2 regions of the Paenibacillus sp. FSL H8-0283 genome follow, and region 2 is predicted to be linked to the other one. Evidence: predicted binding sites of a transcription regulator. Region 2 holds the regulator's gene; the other holds the start of a gene.
The links. The regulator CtsR, encoded in region 2, represses protease genes until heat stress. The targets are predictions, from matches to a motif close to ATGGTCAATAAAGGTCAAACA.
Positions count from the first base shown of each region.

Region 1: a site for CtsR is predicted at 3,179-3,199, ahead of clpP (ATP-dependent Clp endopeptidase proteolytic subunit ClpP). Genes of this name have one in related genera too.

Region 1 is NZ_CP150295.1:181,131-189,398, forward strand. Features, by position in the region: gene MHI52_RS00895 (SIMPL domain-containing protein) at 87-839, shown strand; gene MHI52_RS00900 (stalk domain-containing protein) at 1,229-2,326, shown strand; gene clpP (ATP-dependent Clp endopeptidase proteolytic subunit ClpP) at 2,494-3,090, opposite strand; tRNA gene MHI52_RS00910 (tRNA-Arg) at 3,267-3,341, opposite strand; gene MHI52_RS00915 (sugar-binding transcriptional regulator) at 3,800-4,825, shown strand; gene gap (type I glyceraldehyde-3-phosphate dehydrogenase) at 4,932-5,939, shown strand; gene MHI52_RS00925 (phosphoglycerate kinase) at 6,091-7,272, shown strand; gene tpiA (triose-phosphate isomerase) at 7,309-8,061, shown strand; gene gpmI (2,3-bisphosphoglycerate-independent phosphoglycerate mutase) at 8,063-8,268, shown strand, end outside.
Region 2 is NZ_CP150295.1:6,281,916-6,290,183, forward strand. Features, by position in the region: gene MHI52_RS27770 (ATP-dependent Clp protease ATP-binding subunit) at 1-986, opposite strand, end outside; gene MHI52_RS27775 (protein arginine kinase) at 1,172-2,242, opposite strand; gene MHI52_RS27780 (UvrB/UvrC motif-containing protein) at 2,271-2,795, opposite strand; gene MHI52_RS27785 (CtsR family transcriptional regulator) at 2,827-3,288, opposite strand; gene eis (enhanced intracellular survival protein Eis) at 3,749-4,924, opposite strand; rRNA gene rrf (5S ribosomal RNA) at 5,103-5,219, opposite strand; rRNA gene MHI52_RS27800 (23S ribosomal RNA) at 5,363-8,268, opposite strand, start outside.

The DNA of each region.
Region 1 (8,268 bases), 990 kb from region 2:
AGTGCAACATTATGGAATTTGTCCCGTCTGTTAAGGTATCAAATCGTTTAAAGTTTGAGATGTTAACACATAAGGAGGCTATCGTGATGGGTAAACAATGGATGAAACCGTTTGGTGCGGTGCTGGTGGCAAGTACGTTGCTTGTTGGAGGAACAGCATGGGTTGCACCAGGTAACTATGCTTACGCTGCAGAGGTTCAGGGAGTACAACAGAATGTGATTAATGTTGTGGGTAAAGGTGAGATTCAGGTGAAGCCTGATATCGCGTATCTGTCCATTGGTGTGAACAGTACTGCAGAGACAGCTGCATCTGCTCAAAAAGCGAATGCTGCCAAAGTTCAAAAAGTATCCAATTTGCTGAAGAACACGTGGAAGATCAGTGCAGACGACATTCAAACGAGTCAGTTCTCTGTACAACCCAACTATACGTATAGTGAAAAAGATGGACAACAAATTAAAGGATATACAGCGCATCATACGCTGACAGTCACATATCGTCAGATGGACAAGATTGGCGAGTTGCTCGATGCTGCTTCGGGTGCGGGTGCCAACAATATTGAAAACGTACGCTTTACTGTAGAAAATCCGGAAAGTTATGAATCCCAAGTGATTGAAAAAGCTGTTGCCAATGCAGATGTGAAAGCTGGCGCCATTGCAAAAGCAGTTAAACGTCAACTGGGTGCTGTTCTTTCCGTAAGCCAAGGTGATGCCAATGTGCCTGTATTCTATGCAAGCGAGGCGTTGATGTCCAAAGCACAAGATACAGCAGGTGGTACTGAGATTGAAACAGGCCAGGTTAAAGTAAGTACAATCCTGAATATCACGTATGAAATGAAATAAACAAGAGTGAACTAAGGATTGTAAGCTCAAGTAACCTTTATAAGTGTCATTTGAAGGGTAAAATGAAATAATGACAAAGACTTTGTCCTGTGGACAGAGTCTTTTTTTGTTGGAAAAGCAAACTTTGATGAAGTTAGATAGGAGGGAACTTTATTCGAAGCAACATGAAATGTTGTATATTGGTATCTTTTTTGTATAGTTGTTCGTGACAAAAAGGTCATATCCCCATATATTTTCCTACTGATATTCATCAACATTGTAACTCGAGCTGTAAACCTTTCCGAATTCGGGTTAATTATAATAGAGAGGTGAGCGTATGAGATATGCGATCAGGTCAGGATTACATACGCAATGATCCCTAATTGTGAATTCAGAGAGGAGTTTTATATATGACATCATGGAAAAAATGGACAAGTGCATTGCTCGCAGCAGGAATTATTGTAGGTAGCGGTTCGGTGTGGCAGGACAGTTCGGTTCAGGCGGCATCGGTATCCTCGAAAGTGACAACCACAGCTGAGGTGACCCTGAAGTCGGGTGGAAAAACACTGACTCAAAAAGGACTTCTTCAAGGTGGCTCAACTTGGGTATCTCTTACGGCGGTTAAAGATGTGGCAGGTGGGACTCTGAAATATGATGCGAAAACCAAAGAGTACGCTTTGACAGCAGCCAATAACACGATGACGATCAGCCTATTGGATGGCGAGCCGAGTGTTCGAATTAACAACTATTATCCTCAAGTGGACGCAAAGCTGATCAACGGCAGATTATATATCCCATTCTCGGCAATGAGAGATTATCTGGGTGTACAGGGGAATTGGGATGCCAAAACCAAAACGTTGTCACTCAGCAAGTTGAAACAAAATAACGTTAAAATTAAAGCGGCAACAGTTAATGTCACTGTAAAAAATGCTGAAGTAGATGTTCAATATCCACAGGTGAGTGGACTTGCCAGCAAAGAAGCTGAAGCGGCGATCAATAAAGTGCTGAAAGACGAAGTGGATACTTATGTAGCTGACTTCAAGAAACAGACATCTGAATTCGGCGGTGCAACCGCCAACCGTCCATATGCATTTGAGAGCTCCTATGTAGTGACGTACAACGAAAAAGGCGTGCTGGGACTCATTACACAACGATACGAAGATTATGCTGGCGCTCATGGCATGACATACCGTACGGGCCACACCTTTGCACTGGACACAGGTAAGGAGCTTACGTTAGATGATGTGCTGCAAAATAACAAAACGATGCGCGAGACGTTGAGTAAAAAAGTGGGTGAGCAACTGAAAGCCCGCGGTGGATACCTCGACGGTTATAAAGGTTTGAATAAAGATCAAGATTACTATGTGACACCAACGGGTGTAGTTGTGTTCTTCCAGTTGTATGAGTATACGGCGTACGCAGAAGGCTTCCCTGAAATGCCATTTACGTACAAAGAGCTTCTCCCTAAAGGCACAGAACCTTTCAGTAATGTAAATGGAACCAAATAAAGAATCATTATTATGCACTCTTAAGTTATTTTTCTTATAAAATGAAAAAAGAAGCCCCCATCATAATTATGATGAGGGCTTCTTCTCGTATAGACAACACAATTATATGTTGCTGATTACGTTAGGTGTTGATTATGTTAACGCATAGACCGTGGTCTACGTCACACTTAGATGCCTTGTGATCCTACGTTTTCGATAACTTTATCAATGATACCGTAATCGGCGGCTTCAGCAGCACTCATGAAGTAGTCACGATCTGTATCTTTCTCAATCCGCTCCAGCGGTTGACCTGAACGCTCAGAGATGATGCGGTTCAAGGTATCACGCATTTTCAGGATGCGGCGAGCACGAATTTCGATGTCAGAAGCCTGACCTTGTGCACCACCAAGTGGTTGGTGAATCATAATTTCACTGTTTGGTAATGCAAAACGTTTACCTTTTGCACCGGCATTCAACAGGAATGCACCCATGGAAGCCGCCATACCTACACAGATGGTAGATACATCCGGTTTGATGAATTGCATTGTATCGTAAATCGCCATACCGGCTGTAATCGATCCGCCTGGGCTGTTGATGTATAAGTGAATGTCTTTCTCCGGATCTTCCGCAGCCAGGAACAACATCTGTGCCATAATGGCATTAGCCACTACGTCATTAACATCGCTACCAAGGAAAATAATACGATCCTTCAGCAATCTGGAGTAGATGTCGTAGGCGCGCTCACCCCGGTTGCTCTGTTCAACGACCATTGGAATAAAACTCACGTGAAAAACCTCCTTGGAATGTAAATGTTATTGGTGTTTATACTTAAACTGTTACCGTATTACCCACATAATAAACAATTCCAAACAAAAAGTCAAAGAAAGTCAAACTAACTTGCAAAAAAAAGAAACCTTTCCGGTTTCATTGGTTAAATGGGTTATGAGCTGTTAAATAAAAATGGCGCGCCCGCCAAGAATCGAACTTGGATCTCAGGCTTCGGAGGCCTACGTCATATCCATTGGACCACGGGCGCACATTAATTTGCTACCAATTTATGTAGCTTTCTAAATATATGACAGCAATAATGATTATAGCTCATGAAATATTTAATTGCAAGCAGTTCGTTGTGGTATTGGTTTGGATTAACCTAAAAATGATCATGATGAAGAAGAGTGGATAAAGAGTGCATTTAAGTAAATGCTATTAGAGGTTTTGGACATGCCGTATGAAATGTGATTCTGAGCGATATGTAGATCGAATTCATTTGTTTCTTCTATATATGGTATGCGTGAGCTAGTCCTAGATCATGAAAGTCTAGGATTGTGAAAATAGGCGCGTACAAACGCTGAATGCGTGTCGAAATAACACGTTGAAACACTTGCATGTCACGTCAGTTTTAGGTAGAATAGACGTGGGACTTAAAAAGTTAACCCGGGACGTTTTAGGGCCACGAAAGAGAGCTTAGAACGAGAACTTGCGGGAGTGGAAAGCATGCGAACGATTTTAGAAGTACAAAAGCAGCTTCTGCCTGATCTCATGGATATCTTGAAAAAGAGGTATACGATTCTGCAACAGATCATGTTATCGGATGTGATCGGACGGAGAACGTTAGCTAATTCCATGCAGATGACCGAGCGGGTTCTGAGGGCTGAGACCGATCTGTTAAAGGCTCAGGGACTTATTGAAATTGACAGTGCAGGAATGAAGATCAGCGAGGCAGGGTATGATTTGCTGCAGCAGTTAGAGCCCGTAGCCAAAGAGCTGTTCGGATTATCCGAGCTGGAAGAGCGCATCAAGCAAGCCTACGGTCTGCAAAAGGTAGTTGTGGTTCCTGGTGATTCGGACGTTTCTCCATTTGCCAAAAGGGAACTGGGCAGAGCTGGAGCGAAGGCTCTCGGCAATATCATGAGTGACAACGACGTTGTCGCCGTTACTGGCGGTTCAACAACGGCCGAAGTCGCAGAACAACTAAATCCGCCAACATCGCTCAAAGGTGTCTGGTTCGTACCGGCACGCGGTGGACTTGGAGAAAGCCTTGAAATTCAGGCTAATACGATCGCATCCACAATGGCAAAACGGGTAGGGGCGCAATACAAACTCCTGCATGTACCGGATTTGCTCAGTGATCATGCCTATGAATCATTAATCCAGGACCCTAGTGTTCAGGAGATTCTGCAGCTGATCAGGCAATCACGGATTGTTATTCATGGAATTGGTGATGCCGTAGAGATGGCTAAAAGACGCAAACTTGCGACGGAGATTATAGATGAACTTCAGGAGCAAGGGGCCGTATCTGAATCTTTCGGTTATTACTTTAATGATCAGGGTAAGGTGGTACATACCATGCTTACACTGGGTATGCGACTTCAGGATATTGAACGAACCGATGTTGTGATTGGAATTGCAGGTGGCAAAAGCAAAGCTGCTGCTATACATTCCGTGTTACGATTTGGTCAGGAAGATATTCTGATTATTGATGAGGCTGCTGCCGAAGTCATCGTTGCTGAAATGGAATAAGGTTTTACTTTGCATCACAACTATTGTTGTCTTGACGGACTTCACCGTCTGTCTTGAATATATAAGTTTCATAAAAAATTAATCAAAACTTGGGAGGAACTTACTCATGATTAAAGTAGGTATTAACGGTTTTGGACGTATTGGACGCTTGGCATTCCGCCGTATTCAAAATGTAGCAGGCATCGAGGTAGTAGCAATCAACGACTTGACTGACGCTAAAATGCTCGCTCATTTGCTCAAATATGATACAACTCAAGGTCGCTTCGATGGCGATGTTGAAGTACACGATGGCTTCTTCAAAGTGAACGGCAAAGAAGTTAAAGTATTGGCTAACCGTAATCCAGAAGAACTTCCTTGGGGCGACCTGGGCGTAGATATCGTTCTGGAATGTACTGGTTTCTTCACAACGAAAGAAGCAGCTGAGAAACACTTGAAAGGTGGAGCTAAGAAAGTTGTTATCTCCGCACCAGCTACTGGCGACATGAAAACCATCGTTTACAACGTAAACCATGAAATCCTCGACGGTACTGAAACTGTAATCTCCGGCGCATCTTGCACAACAAACTGCCTGGCACCTATGGCAAAAACACTGCAAGACAAATTCGGAATCGTTCAAGGTTTGATGACTACAATTCACGCTTACACTGGCGACCAAAACACGTTGGATGCTCCACACCCTAAAGGTGACTTCCGTCGTGCTCGCGCAGCAGCTGAAAACATCATCCCTAACACAACTGGTGCTGCTAAAGCAATCGGTCTGGTAATCCCAGAACTGCAAGGCATCCTTGATGGTGCAGCTCAACGTGTACCAGTAGCTACTGGTTCCCTGACTGAGCTCGTAACTGTTCTGAACAAAAAAGTAACTGCTGAAGAAGTTAACGCAGCTATGCAAGAAGCTTCCGATCCAGAAACTTTTGGATACACAGAAGACGAAATCGTATCTTCCGATATCCAAGGAATCACTTTCGGTTCCCTGTTTGATGCAACTCAAACTAAAGTTCTGACTGTTGGCGACCAACAATTGGTTAAAACTGTAGCTTGGTATGACAATGAAATGTCCTACACTGCACAATTGGTTCGCACTTTGGAGCACTTTGCAAAAATGATTAAGTAATATCTGCAATAACATAGAGCGGAAACAGATGCTATATTGTTTCCGCTCTTTATATATCTACATTTTGCAAATTTCTCAAAAACACCAGGATTGACGAGGGATTTTAGCTCTTGATTGGTCCACCAAATACATGGGTGCGGAGGAAATACAGATGAACAAAAAAAGTGTACGCGATATCGAATTGACAGGAAAACGGGCTTTTGTCCGTGTAGATTTCAATGTGCCGCTCGAAGATGGTAAAATTACAGATGACAAACGTATTCGTGCAACGCTTCCTACAATCAACTTCTTGATTGAAAAAGGCGCTAAAGTCATTTTGGCAAGCCACATGGGTCGTCCTAACGGCGAAGTGGTTGAATCTTTGCGTTTGACTCCAGCAGCTGAGCGTTTGTCTGAATTGCTTGGTAAAACAGTTGTTAAAGCTGACGGTTCTGTTGGTGACGCTGTTAAAGCTCAAATCGCTGAACTGAAGAACGGCGACGTATTGTTGCTTGAAAACGTTCGTTTCCACGCAGGCGAAGAGAAAAACGATCCGGAACTGGCAAAACAATTTGCTGAACTGGCTGACGTTTTCGTTAACGATGCGTTTGGCGCGGCTCACAGAGCACACGCTTCGACTGAAGGAATCGCTCACTTGCTTCCAGCAGTGTCCGGTTTGTTGATGGAGAAAGAACTTGAAGTGTTGGGTAAAGCAATTTCCAACCCTGAGCGTCCTTTCACAGCTATCATTGGTGGATCCAAAGTTAAGGACAAAATCGATGTAATCGACAACCTGCTGAACATTGCAGACAACGTAATCATCGGTGGCGGTCTGACTTACACGTTCTTCAAAGCACAAGGACATGAAATTGGACAATCCTTGCTGGATGATTCCAAACTTGATGTTGCTCTCGGTTTTATCGAAAAAGCGAAAAAATTGGGCAAAAACTTCTACCTGCCGGTAGATATCGTAGTATCTGACGATTTCAGTGCGAAAGCAAACACACAAATCGTTGACATCGATGGTATCCCAGCAGATTGGGAAGGTATCGACATCGGTCCTAAAACACGTGAGATCTATGCTGATGTAATCAAAAACTCCAAATTGGTTGTGTGGAACGGACCAATGGGCGTATTTGAAATCGAGCCATTCTCCCACGGTACTCGTGCAGTAGCGGAAGCTTGCGCTGAGACAGAAGCTTACACTGTAATTGGTGGCGGTGACTCCGCAGCAGCAGCTGAGAAGTTCAAATTGGCTGACAAGATGAACCACATCTCTACAGGTGGCGGTGCATCGCTCGAGTTCATGGAAGGTAAAGTACTTCCAGGCGTAGTGGCATTGAACGACAAGTAAGTTTTAGTAGCCTATAGCATGAAGGAGTTGAAACCCATGAGAACACCGATTATCGCAGGTAACTGGAAAATGTTCAAAACGGTTTCCGAATCCAATGACTTCATTCAGGAAGTTAAAGGAAAAGCGGAAGTTGAAGGCGTGGAAACTGTAATCTGCGCACCGTTTACAAATCTGCCATCCCTGGTAGAAGCTGTTAAAGGCACAAACATCAAAATTGGTGCACAAAATCTTCACTTTGAAGATAACGGTGCATTCACAGGTGAAATCAGCGGCGTGATGCTGAAAGACCTGGGTGTGGATTATGTCATTATTGGTCACTCGGAGCGCCGTCAATATTTTGCGGAAACCGATGAGACTGTCAATAAAAAGTTGCATGCAGCATTCCGTCACGGTTTGACTCCAATCTTCTGCCTTGGTGAGACGCTTGAAGAGCGTGAAGCGAACCAAACAAAAGACGTATGCAAAGTGCAAACAGTAGCTGCTTTTGCAGGTCTGTCTGCAGAGCAAGCGGCCCAAGTTGTTATCGCTTATGAGCCAATCTGGGCGATTGGTACAGGCAAATCCTCCACTTCCCAAGATGCGAATGAAGTTATTGCTTACATTCGTACGCTGGTGAAGGATCTGTACAACGAGACGGTTGCGAATGCAGTTCGTATTCAATACGGCGGCAGTGTTAAACCAGAGAACGTAACAGAATACCTCGGACAAAGCGACATCGACGGCGCACTTGTTGGCGGTGCCAGCTTGCAGCCGGCTTCGTTCATCGCGCTTGTTGAGGGGGCGAAGTAAGATGACAGCTCCAAAACCTGTAGCACTGATCATCATGGATGGCTTTGGTCTGCGTAACACGGTGGAAGGCAATGCGGTAGCGCAAGCCAAGAAACCGAACTATGACCGTTTCATGAGCCAATTCCCACATACAACGCTCACTGCATGCGGTGAAGCTGTAGGTTTGCCAGAAGGGCAAATGGGAAATTCCGAGGTAGGTCACCTGAA
Region 2 (8,268 bases):
GCTGCATCCTTCTCGATGTATTTACGATACTCATCCAGCGTTGTTGCACCAATGCACTGCAATTCTCCACGGGCCAGAGCCGGTTTCAAAATGTTAGAAGCATCGATGGCACCTTCAGCTCCGCCTGCGCCAATCAAGGTATGCAATTCGTCGATAAACAGGACAATGTTACCTGCTTGGCGAATCTCATCCATGATTTTTTTCAGACGATCTTCGAACTCACCACGATATTTGGTTCCAGCGACTACAGAACCCATATCCAGGGTCATTACACGTTTGTCGCGCAATGTTTCCGGAATCTCATTTGCGATGATTTTTTGTGCAAGGCCTTCAGCAATCGCTGTTTTACCTACACCTGGCTCACCGATCAATACCGGGTTGTTCTTCGTACGACGGCTGAGCACCTGGATGACACGTTCAATTTCTTTACTACGTCCAATGACCGGGTCAAGGTTATTCTCTCTGGCGTATGCCGTGAGGTCACGTGCCAGACTGTCCAGCGTTGGTGTGCTGACATTGGCAGGTGTGCCATTATGGCTGGATACAGCTTCACTGCTGCCAAGCAATTGCAGCACTTGTTGACGTGCTTTGTTCAGGCTAATTCCCAGGTTATTGAGCACACGTGCTGCCACACCCTCGCCTTCACGAATCAATCCGAGCAGGATATGCTCTGTGCCTACATAAGTGTGGCCCAATTTACGAGCTTCATCCATAGACAGTTCAATTACTTTTTTCGCACGTGGCGTATATGCAATGTTGGTAGGTTGCTCTTGGCCACGGCCAATTAGCGTTTCTACTTCATCCTGAATTTTTTCCAATCCGAGTCCCAGGCCGATCAGTGCTTTGGCTGCGATGCCTTCGCCTTCACGAATGAGGCCGAGCAAAATATGCTCAGTACCGATGTTATTATGACCGAGACGGACAGCTTCTTCCTGCGCGAGTGCGAGCACCTTTTGGGCCCGTTCCGTAAATCTTCCAAACATCATATCTCCTGCACCTCCATGGTTTTGGATAAAACGAGGGTCATATAATGAAATAACCGTCGTATTCTTCATATCATTTTTGTTTGCAGCCATGCTGCGAATAAAGTCATTCGGCATTTGTACATGCCTTATTATATAAAAGCCGCAATGCGGCATGAAACCATAATTCAATACTATATCAGGCTAAACTAGGACTTCTTCGCTGCATTGATCGTATCACGAATCAACTGAGCACGGTATATGTCACGCTCATCTGTGCGCATATCTTCCCCGAATGTTTTCTGCAAAAATCCCGGCTGTGTCATCACATTCAATTCATTCATTACCGTGATGGACAGTCCATCCAACAATCCGAGATCCACGCCAAGGCGTACATCCGATAAGCGCTGTGCAGCTTCCTTGGAATCAACAATAGCTGCATGAGACAATATGCCATAAGAACGCATGACACGATCCGTAATCCGCAGTCTGGAGTCGGTAATTAACCGTTCTCTGGCTGTACGTTCATGACCAATCATCTGTAACACAACACCATGCAGGTTCTCGATGACTTCCTGTTCTGTCTGTCCCAAAGTAATCTGGTTCGAGATCTGGAACAGGTTACCCATCGCCTCGCTACCTTCACCGTATATTCCTCTCACCGTCAATCCCACTTGGGAAACTGCGGTTAGAATACGGCCAATCTGCTGTGTCATCACCAGGGCAGGCAAGTGCATCATAACCGATGCTCTTACACCTGTACCTACATTAGTAGGACAGCTGGTTAAGTATCCTCTGCGATCATCAAAAGCATAATCCACGTGCGCTTCAAAAGCATCATCTATTGCGGAAGCTTTCTCCCAGGCTTCTTTCACCTGGAACCCCGGATAGAGGCACTGGATACGAAGATGATCCTCTTCGTTAATCATAATACTGACTGACTCATCCTCACTGAGAATAACCGCACCATTCCTGGATTCATTCGCAAGACTTGGACTGATGAGATGTTTCTCCACCAGCACCCGTTTGTCGAGTTCGTCAATATCGATCAGATCCAACGTATGAAAATCCCCAAAGGCATGAACGTCATCGTATTGAAGTACTTCGCTCAGCTTATTCAGCACCTCTTCCGATTGCTCATTGGAAGCCAGCATCGGAAACGGAACATGCTGAAGGTTGCGTGCAATCCGGACACGGCTGCTAATGACAATTTCGGAATCAGCCGCATCACTGCGCATCCAGTCGCTGAGCGCCTTCTCTGTAAAGCGCAGATTAGGCATTACGCATCCCTCCTACTCATGACAAACTTTACTCCTGAGCTATTCCTTTTTCAAGTCCTCTGATCTGGTCACGGATCTGGGCCGCCTCTTCAAATTCCTCTTGCGCGATGCTCTCCTGGAGCTCACGCTTGAGATCAGCGATTTGCCGTTTCACCTTGATGCGACCACCAGCTCGTGCAGGCACTTTGCCTACATGGGACGTATTACCATGAACCCGCTTGAACAAAGGATCCAGACGACTGTCAAAATATTTATAACATGAACTGCAGCCGAACCGGCCTATCTTACTAAATTGTGCGTACGTCATACCACACTCTTCACATTGAAGAGCTTTTGCAGGCGGTGTTCCTGCCGATCCACTTTTGCCGGCTGGATCAAAATCAAGCAATCCGGACAACAAGTTGTGAATGGAAAACCCGCCTGCTGTTCCAGGGATCATTTCCCCTTTTTCACGGGCACATGACTCACAAATATGGAATTCCGTCTTCTCTCCATTTACGATCTTCGTAAAATGAAGTGTCGCCGGACGTTTATTGCATTCTTGGCACAGCATATTGATGTACCTCCTTTGACCCCGATAGTTTTCATTTACCGAGCAAAGATATTAACATCGCCTTCAACATTCTGGCACGAATTTGATCCCGGTAAGGAAGTTTGACCAATATAACCTCTCTAGATACAGCAGCTCGCATCAACCCGGCTTCCCGCTTGTTCAAGAAGCGCGCTTCTTCCAATTGATAGATCAGACCTTCGGCAGCTGTCTGCCCGATCTCTTCACCAATACTATGGTGCAAATGATTATGCAGAGCTGATTGGGCCGGTAATTCAATGCGCTGTATGCGAACATAACCACCACCGCCGCGTTTACTCTCTACCAGGTATCCCTTCTCGAGTGTAAAACGTGTGCTGATGACATAATTGATCTGGGAAGGTACACATGAGAATTGATCTGCCAGATCATTACGCTGAATTTCAACCATTCCTTCGGGACTTTCATGCAAAATACTCTTCAGATATCGTTCGATAATATCAGAGATATTACGCATCCAATCATCCTCCACTGTCTGAAACGTTAAGTCAATAAGGACCCACACGCCCCCACAGAGTACACCTTCTCTACCCATTTAACCAATCAGGGAAACAGCGAATCTTGCTTCCAATGGTGTCAACAGGAGAGCGAAGGAAGCACGAAGGTCCTTTAATATTCCCTTGATCCTCCGATGAAATGAATCCCGTATATTGGCGATCATGCATCAGATTGTAGAAAGAAAGCTACTTAAGTATTAAACCTTTAGTTGACTTTGACTTTCTTTGACTTTATAACCATTATAGCATATTTTGTGGTTTTGCCAAGTGGGGTCACTATTCATTTTTTACGATTTTACACGAAATATTCCCCGGACACAAAAAAACCTCCCCAAAATTGCTGGAGAAGTCCATTTGTCTTTCAATCACGCCGTATTTCTATATAAGCTAATAAGTTAAATGGAGCAGTGGGAATAGTCATCAGAAGAAATCGAGCAAATAGGTTTCCCGTTCAGGAATCGCTTGTTCCAAAGCCTTGATTGCTGTGTTCGGTCCGTGAATTCTTCCGATTCGTGCCATTTCCGTTGGTCTGCGATATCCCATCAGCACCGCGGTAAGGGATTGAATATCCACCTTAATGATCTGATCATCAGTAATTGGCTCCGTTGTTTTCCATATGGACGCTGTTCCGTTCATTGCCACGTTTAATTGCCATACCCCTTCATTCCATGGAGCGTGGGCATCTTCTACCTGAAGTACAATCTGAACCGGTGAGTCCTGGCTTGCAAATGGATACTGGGATATAAACTGCTCTACACTAACGATACGCGCCATAAAATAAGGTACAATCTCCTGCTGAATCCGTGGGTTATCCAATTGGAAGGCAAGCGTATCACTGGCAGGCGCCTGCAACGTAACTTCCTGGATCATGGAATCATGGTTAGCAATAAAGGTCCACAGCCCTTGCCTAGCCTCTTCATTCAGATAGATGATCTCTTTAATGGTAAATTTATTTTCCTTAACCTCATATAAAAGATAACCTTGTGCTGCATCAGCTTCATCGTAATATACAGCCTTCTGGCTGGTCCCATTAACAAGAACTGAATTCTCCCACCTTGCATCATCCCGAACCAGAGTTCCGTTATAACGCTCAGCATAAGCACTGTATACTTCCTTTAATATGCTGAGGCCCGGATCCCCACGCCGAATTGTTCCAGGTGTCGCTTTTTTCTGAGGCAAATGAGCTGTAGGTACTTTATAACGTTTAAATTCAACATACGTCTCCCATCCATACTTCCGATAGAAACCAAAAGAGAATGGATGCAAGAATGATATGCTCTGTTTGTTACGATTCATTTCTTCCAACGCATGCTTCAGCAGACCCGCTACCCAGCCTTTGCGTCTATACTCTGGCCAGGTGGCAACACCCGCAATACCGCCCATCTCGAACGATCTGCCATGAATATAGGTTTGAAAAGGAATGATGTGAAGTTTGGCTCCTAGCTGCCCGTCCTCATATACACCCCATATATCCTGTGACGAAAATTGACTCCGCCGTTTTTCTTTCTGTTCTTCACTCATTACTACTTGAAAAGCATATTCGGAGAGTGCCATCGCCGGTTCAAAATCATCTACCGTCAATTTCTGAATTTCCATGTTGTCCTACACCCCATTCGCTAGAGTTATATCAATCCAAATCATGGCCTGATATCTGATATATGTACCCCTTAGAGTGTGTCAGAGGATTCTTACAAAGTCAAATAAGAGATGCTTCCGCATCCCCTAAAATAAACAAATAAAAACCACCACCGAATAACATCGGCAGTGGTTCTTCGCTTGGCGGCGTCCTACTCTCCCAGGACCCTGCGGTCCAAGTACCATCGGCGCTAGAGGGCTTAACGGTCGTGTTCGGGATGGGTACGTGTGGAACCCCTCCGCCATCGCCACCAAACGCGATTTGTCGAAGCATAGCTTCTTAAAATCAGATATGGAACTGAAAATCATACACACGTTCTGTGATGTACCAATTTTCATTTCAGAGATCGTTCTCTGAAAACTAGATTCGAAACGAAACATGCGAATTATCACTTGCTATTGGATAAGCCCTCGACCGATTAGTACTGGTCAGCTCCATGCATTGCTGCACTTCCACCCCCAGCCTATCTACCTCGTCGTCTTCAAGGGGTCTTACATACTGGGAAATCTCATCTTGAGGGGGGCTTCACGCTTAGATGCTTTCAGCGTTTATCCCGTCCGTACATAGCTACCCAGCGGTGCTCCTGGCGGAACAACTGGTACACCAGCGGTACGTCCATCCCGGTCCTCTCGTACTAAGGACAGCTCCTCTCAAATTTCCTACGCCCACGACAGATAGGGACCGAACTGTCTCACGACGTTCTGAACCCAGCTCGCGTACCGCTTTAATGGGCGAACAGCCCAACCCTTGGGACCTACTTCAGCCCCAGGATGCGATGAGCCGACATCGAGGTGCCAAACCTCCCCGTCGATGTGGACTCTTGGGGGAGATAAGCCTGTTATCCCCAGGGTAGCTTTTATCCGTTGAGCGATGGCCCTTCCATGCGGTACCACCGGATCACTAAGCCCGACTTTCGTCCCTGCTCGACTTGTAGGTCTCGCAGTCAAGCTCCCTTATGCCTTTGCACTCTTCGAATGATTTCCAACCATTCTGAGGGAACCTTTGGGCGCCTCCGTTACTCTTTAGGAGGCGACCGCCCCAGTCAAACTGCCCACCTGACACTGTCCCCGCACCGGATTACGGTACCAGGTTAGAACCTAGATACGATCAGGGTGGTATCCCAACGTTGCCTCCACACAAGCTGGCGCTCATGCTTCAAAGGCTCCCACCTATCCTGTACAGATCGTACCCAAATTCAATATCAAGCTGCAGTAAAGCTCCATGGGGTCTTTCCGTCTTGTCGCGGGTAACCTGCATCTTCACAGGTATTAAAATTTCACCGGATCTCTCGTTGAGACAGCGCCCAAGTCGTTACGCCATTCGTGCGGGTCAGAATTTACCTGACAAGGAATTTCGCTACCTTAGGACCGTTATAGTTACGGCCGCCGTTTACTGGGGCTTCGGTTCACAGCTTCGGATTGCTCCTAACCACTCCCCTTAACCTTCCAGCACCGGGCAGGCGTCAGCCCGTATACTTCGCCTTACGGCTTCGCACAGACCTGTGTTTTTGCTAAACAGTCGCTTGGGCCTTTTCACTGCGGCCCCCTCGTGCTATTCACACTACCGGGGCACCCCTTCTCCCGAAGTTACGGGGTCATTTTGCCGAGTTCCTTAACGAGAGTTCTTCCGCGCGCCTTAGAATACTCTTCTCGCCTACCTGTGTCGGTTTGCGGTACGGGCACCATCACCTGGCTAGAGGCTTTTCTTGGCAGTGTGAGATCATGACCTTCGCTACTATAATTTTCGCTCCCCATCACAGCTCAGCCTTACAATGTGCGGATTTGCCTACACATCAGCCTTACTGCTTAGACGGACATCCATCAGTCCGCGTCACTACCCTACTGCGTCCCCCCATTGCTCATAACGGCTTACGGTGGTACAGGAATTTCGACCTGTTGTCCTTCGACTACGCCTTTCGGCCTCGCCTTAGGTCCCGACTTACCCTGAGCGGACGAGCCTTCCTCAGGAACCCTTAGGCTTTCGGCGGATCAGATTCTCACTGATCTTTTCGTTACTCATACCGGCATTCTCACTTGTATAATGTCCAGCGCTCCTTACGGTACACCTTCAACCCTTATACAACGCTCCCCTACCCCTGATGCAAAGCATCAAGCCATAGCTTCGGTGGTGTGTTTAGCCCCGTTACATTTTCGGCGCAGAGTCACTCGACCAGTGAGCTATTACGCACTCTTTCAATGATGGCTGCTTCTAAGCCAACATCCTGGTTGTCTGTGCAACTCCACATCCTTTCCCACTTAACACACACTTGGGGACCTTAGCTGATGGTCTGGGCTGTTTCCCTTTTGACAATGGATCTTAGCACTCACTGTCTGACTCCCGGAAGTAAGTCTATGGCATTCGGAGTTTGACTGAGCTTGGTAACCCTTGCGGGCCCCGCACCCAATCAGTGCTCTACCTCCACGACTCTGTTTTCCGAGGCTAGCCCTAAAGCTATTTCGGGGAGAACCAGCTATCTCCGAGTTCGATTGGAATTTCTCCGCTACCCCCACCTCATCCCCGCATTTTTCAACATGCGTGGGTTCGGGCCTCCAGTGCGTGTTACCGCACCTTCACCCTGGACAGGGGTAGATCACCCGGTTTCGGGTCTACGTCCACGTACTAATTCGCCCTATTCAGACTCGCTTTCGCTGCGGCTCCGGCTCTTCACCTTAACCTTGCACGGGAACGTAACTCGCCGGTTCATTCTACAAAAGGCACGCCATCACCCCTAAAACGGGCTCTGACTTTTTGTAAGCACACGGTTTCAGGTTCTATTTCACTCCCCTTCCGGGGTGCTTTTCACCTTTCCCTCACGGTACTGCTTCACTATCGGTCGCTAGGAAGTATTTAGCCTTGGCAGATGGTCCTGCCGGATTCATACGGGGTTTCACGTGCCCCGCACTACTCGGGATCCGTCTCGGAGGGAACAGACTTTCAACTACAGGGCTTTTACCTTCTTTGGCGGGCCTTTCCAGACCTCTTCGCTTAACCGGTTCCTTTGTAACTCCATGTGAGACGTCCCACAACCCCAAAGAGCAAGCTCTCTGGTTTGGGCTTCTCCGCGTTCGCTCGCCGCTACTGACGGAATCACTATTGTTTTCTCTTCCTCAGGGTACTTAGATGTTTCAGTTCCCCTGGTATGCCTCTGCATAACCTATGTATTCAGTTATGAGTAACTGGAAATTACCCCAGCTGGGTTTCCCCATTCGGACACCCCCGGATCAAAGCTTGCTTACAGCTCCCCGAGGCAGTTTCGTTGTTCGCCACGTCCTTCATCGGCTCCTAGCGCCTAGGCATCCTCCGT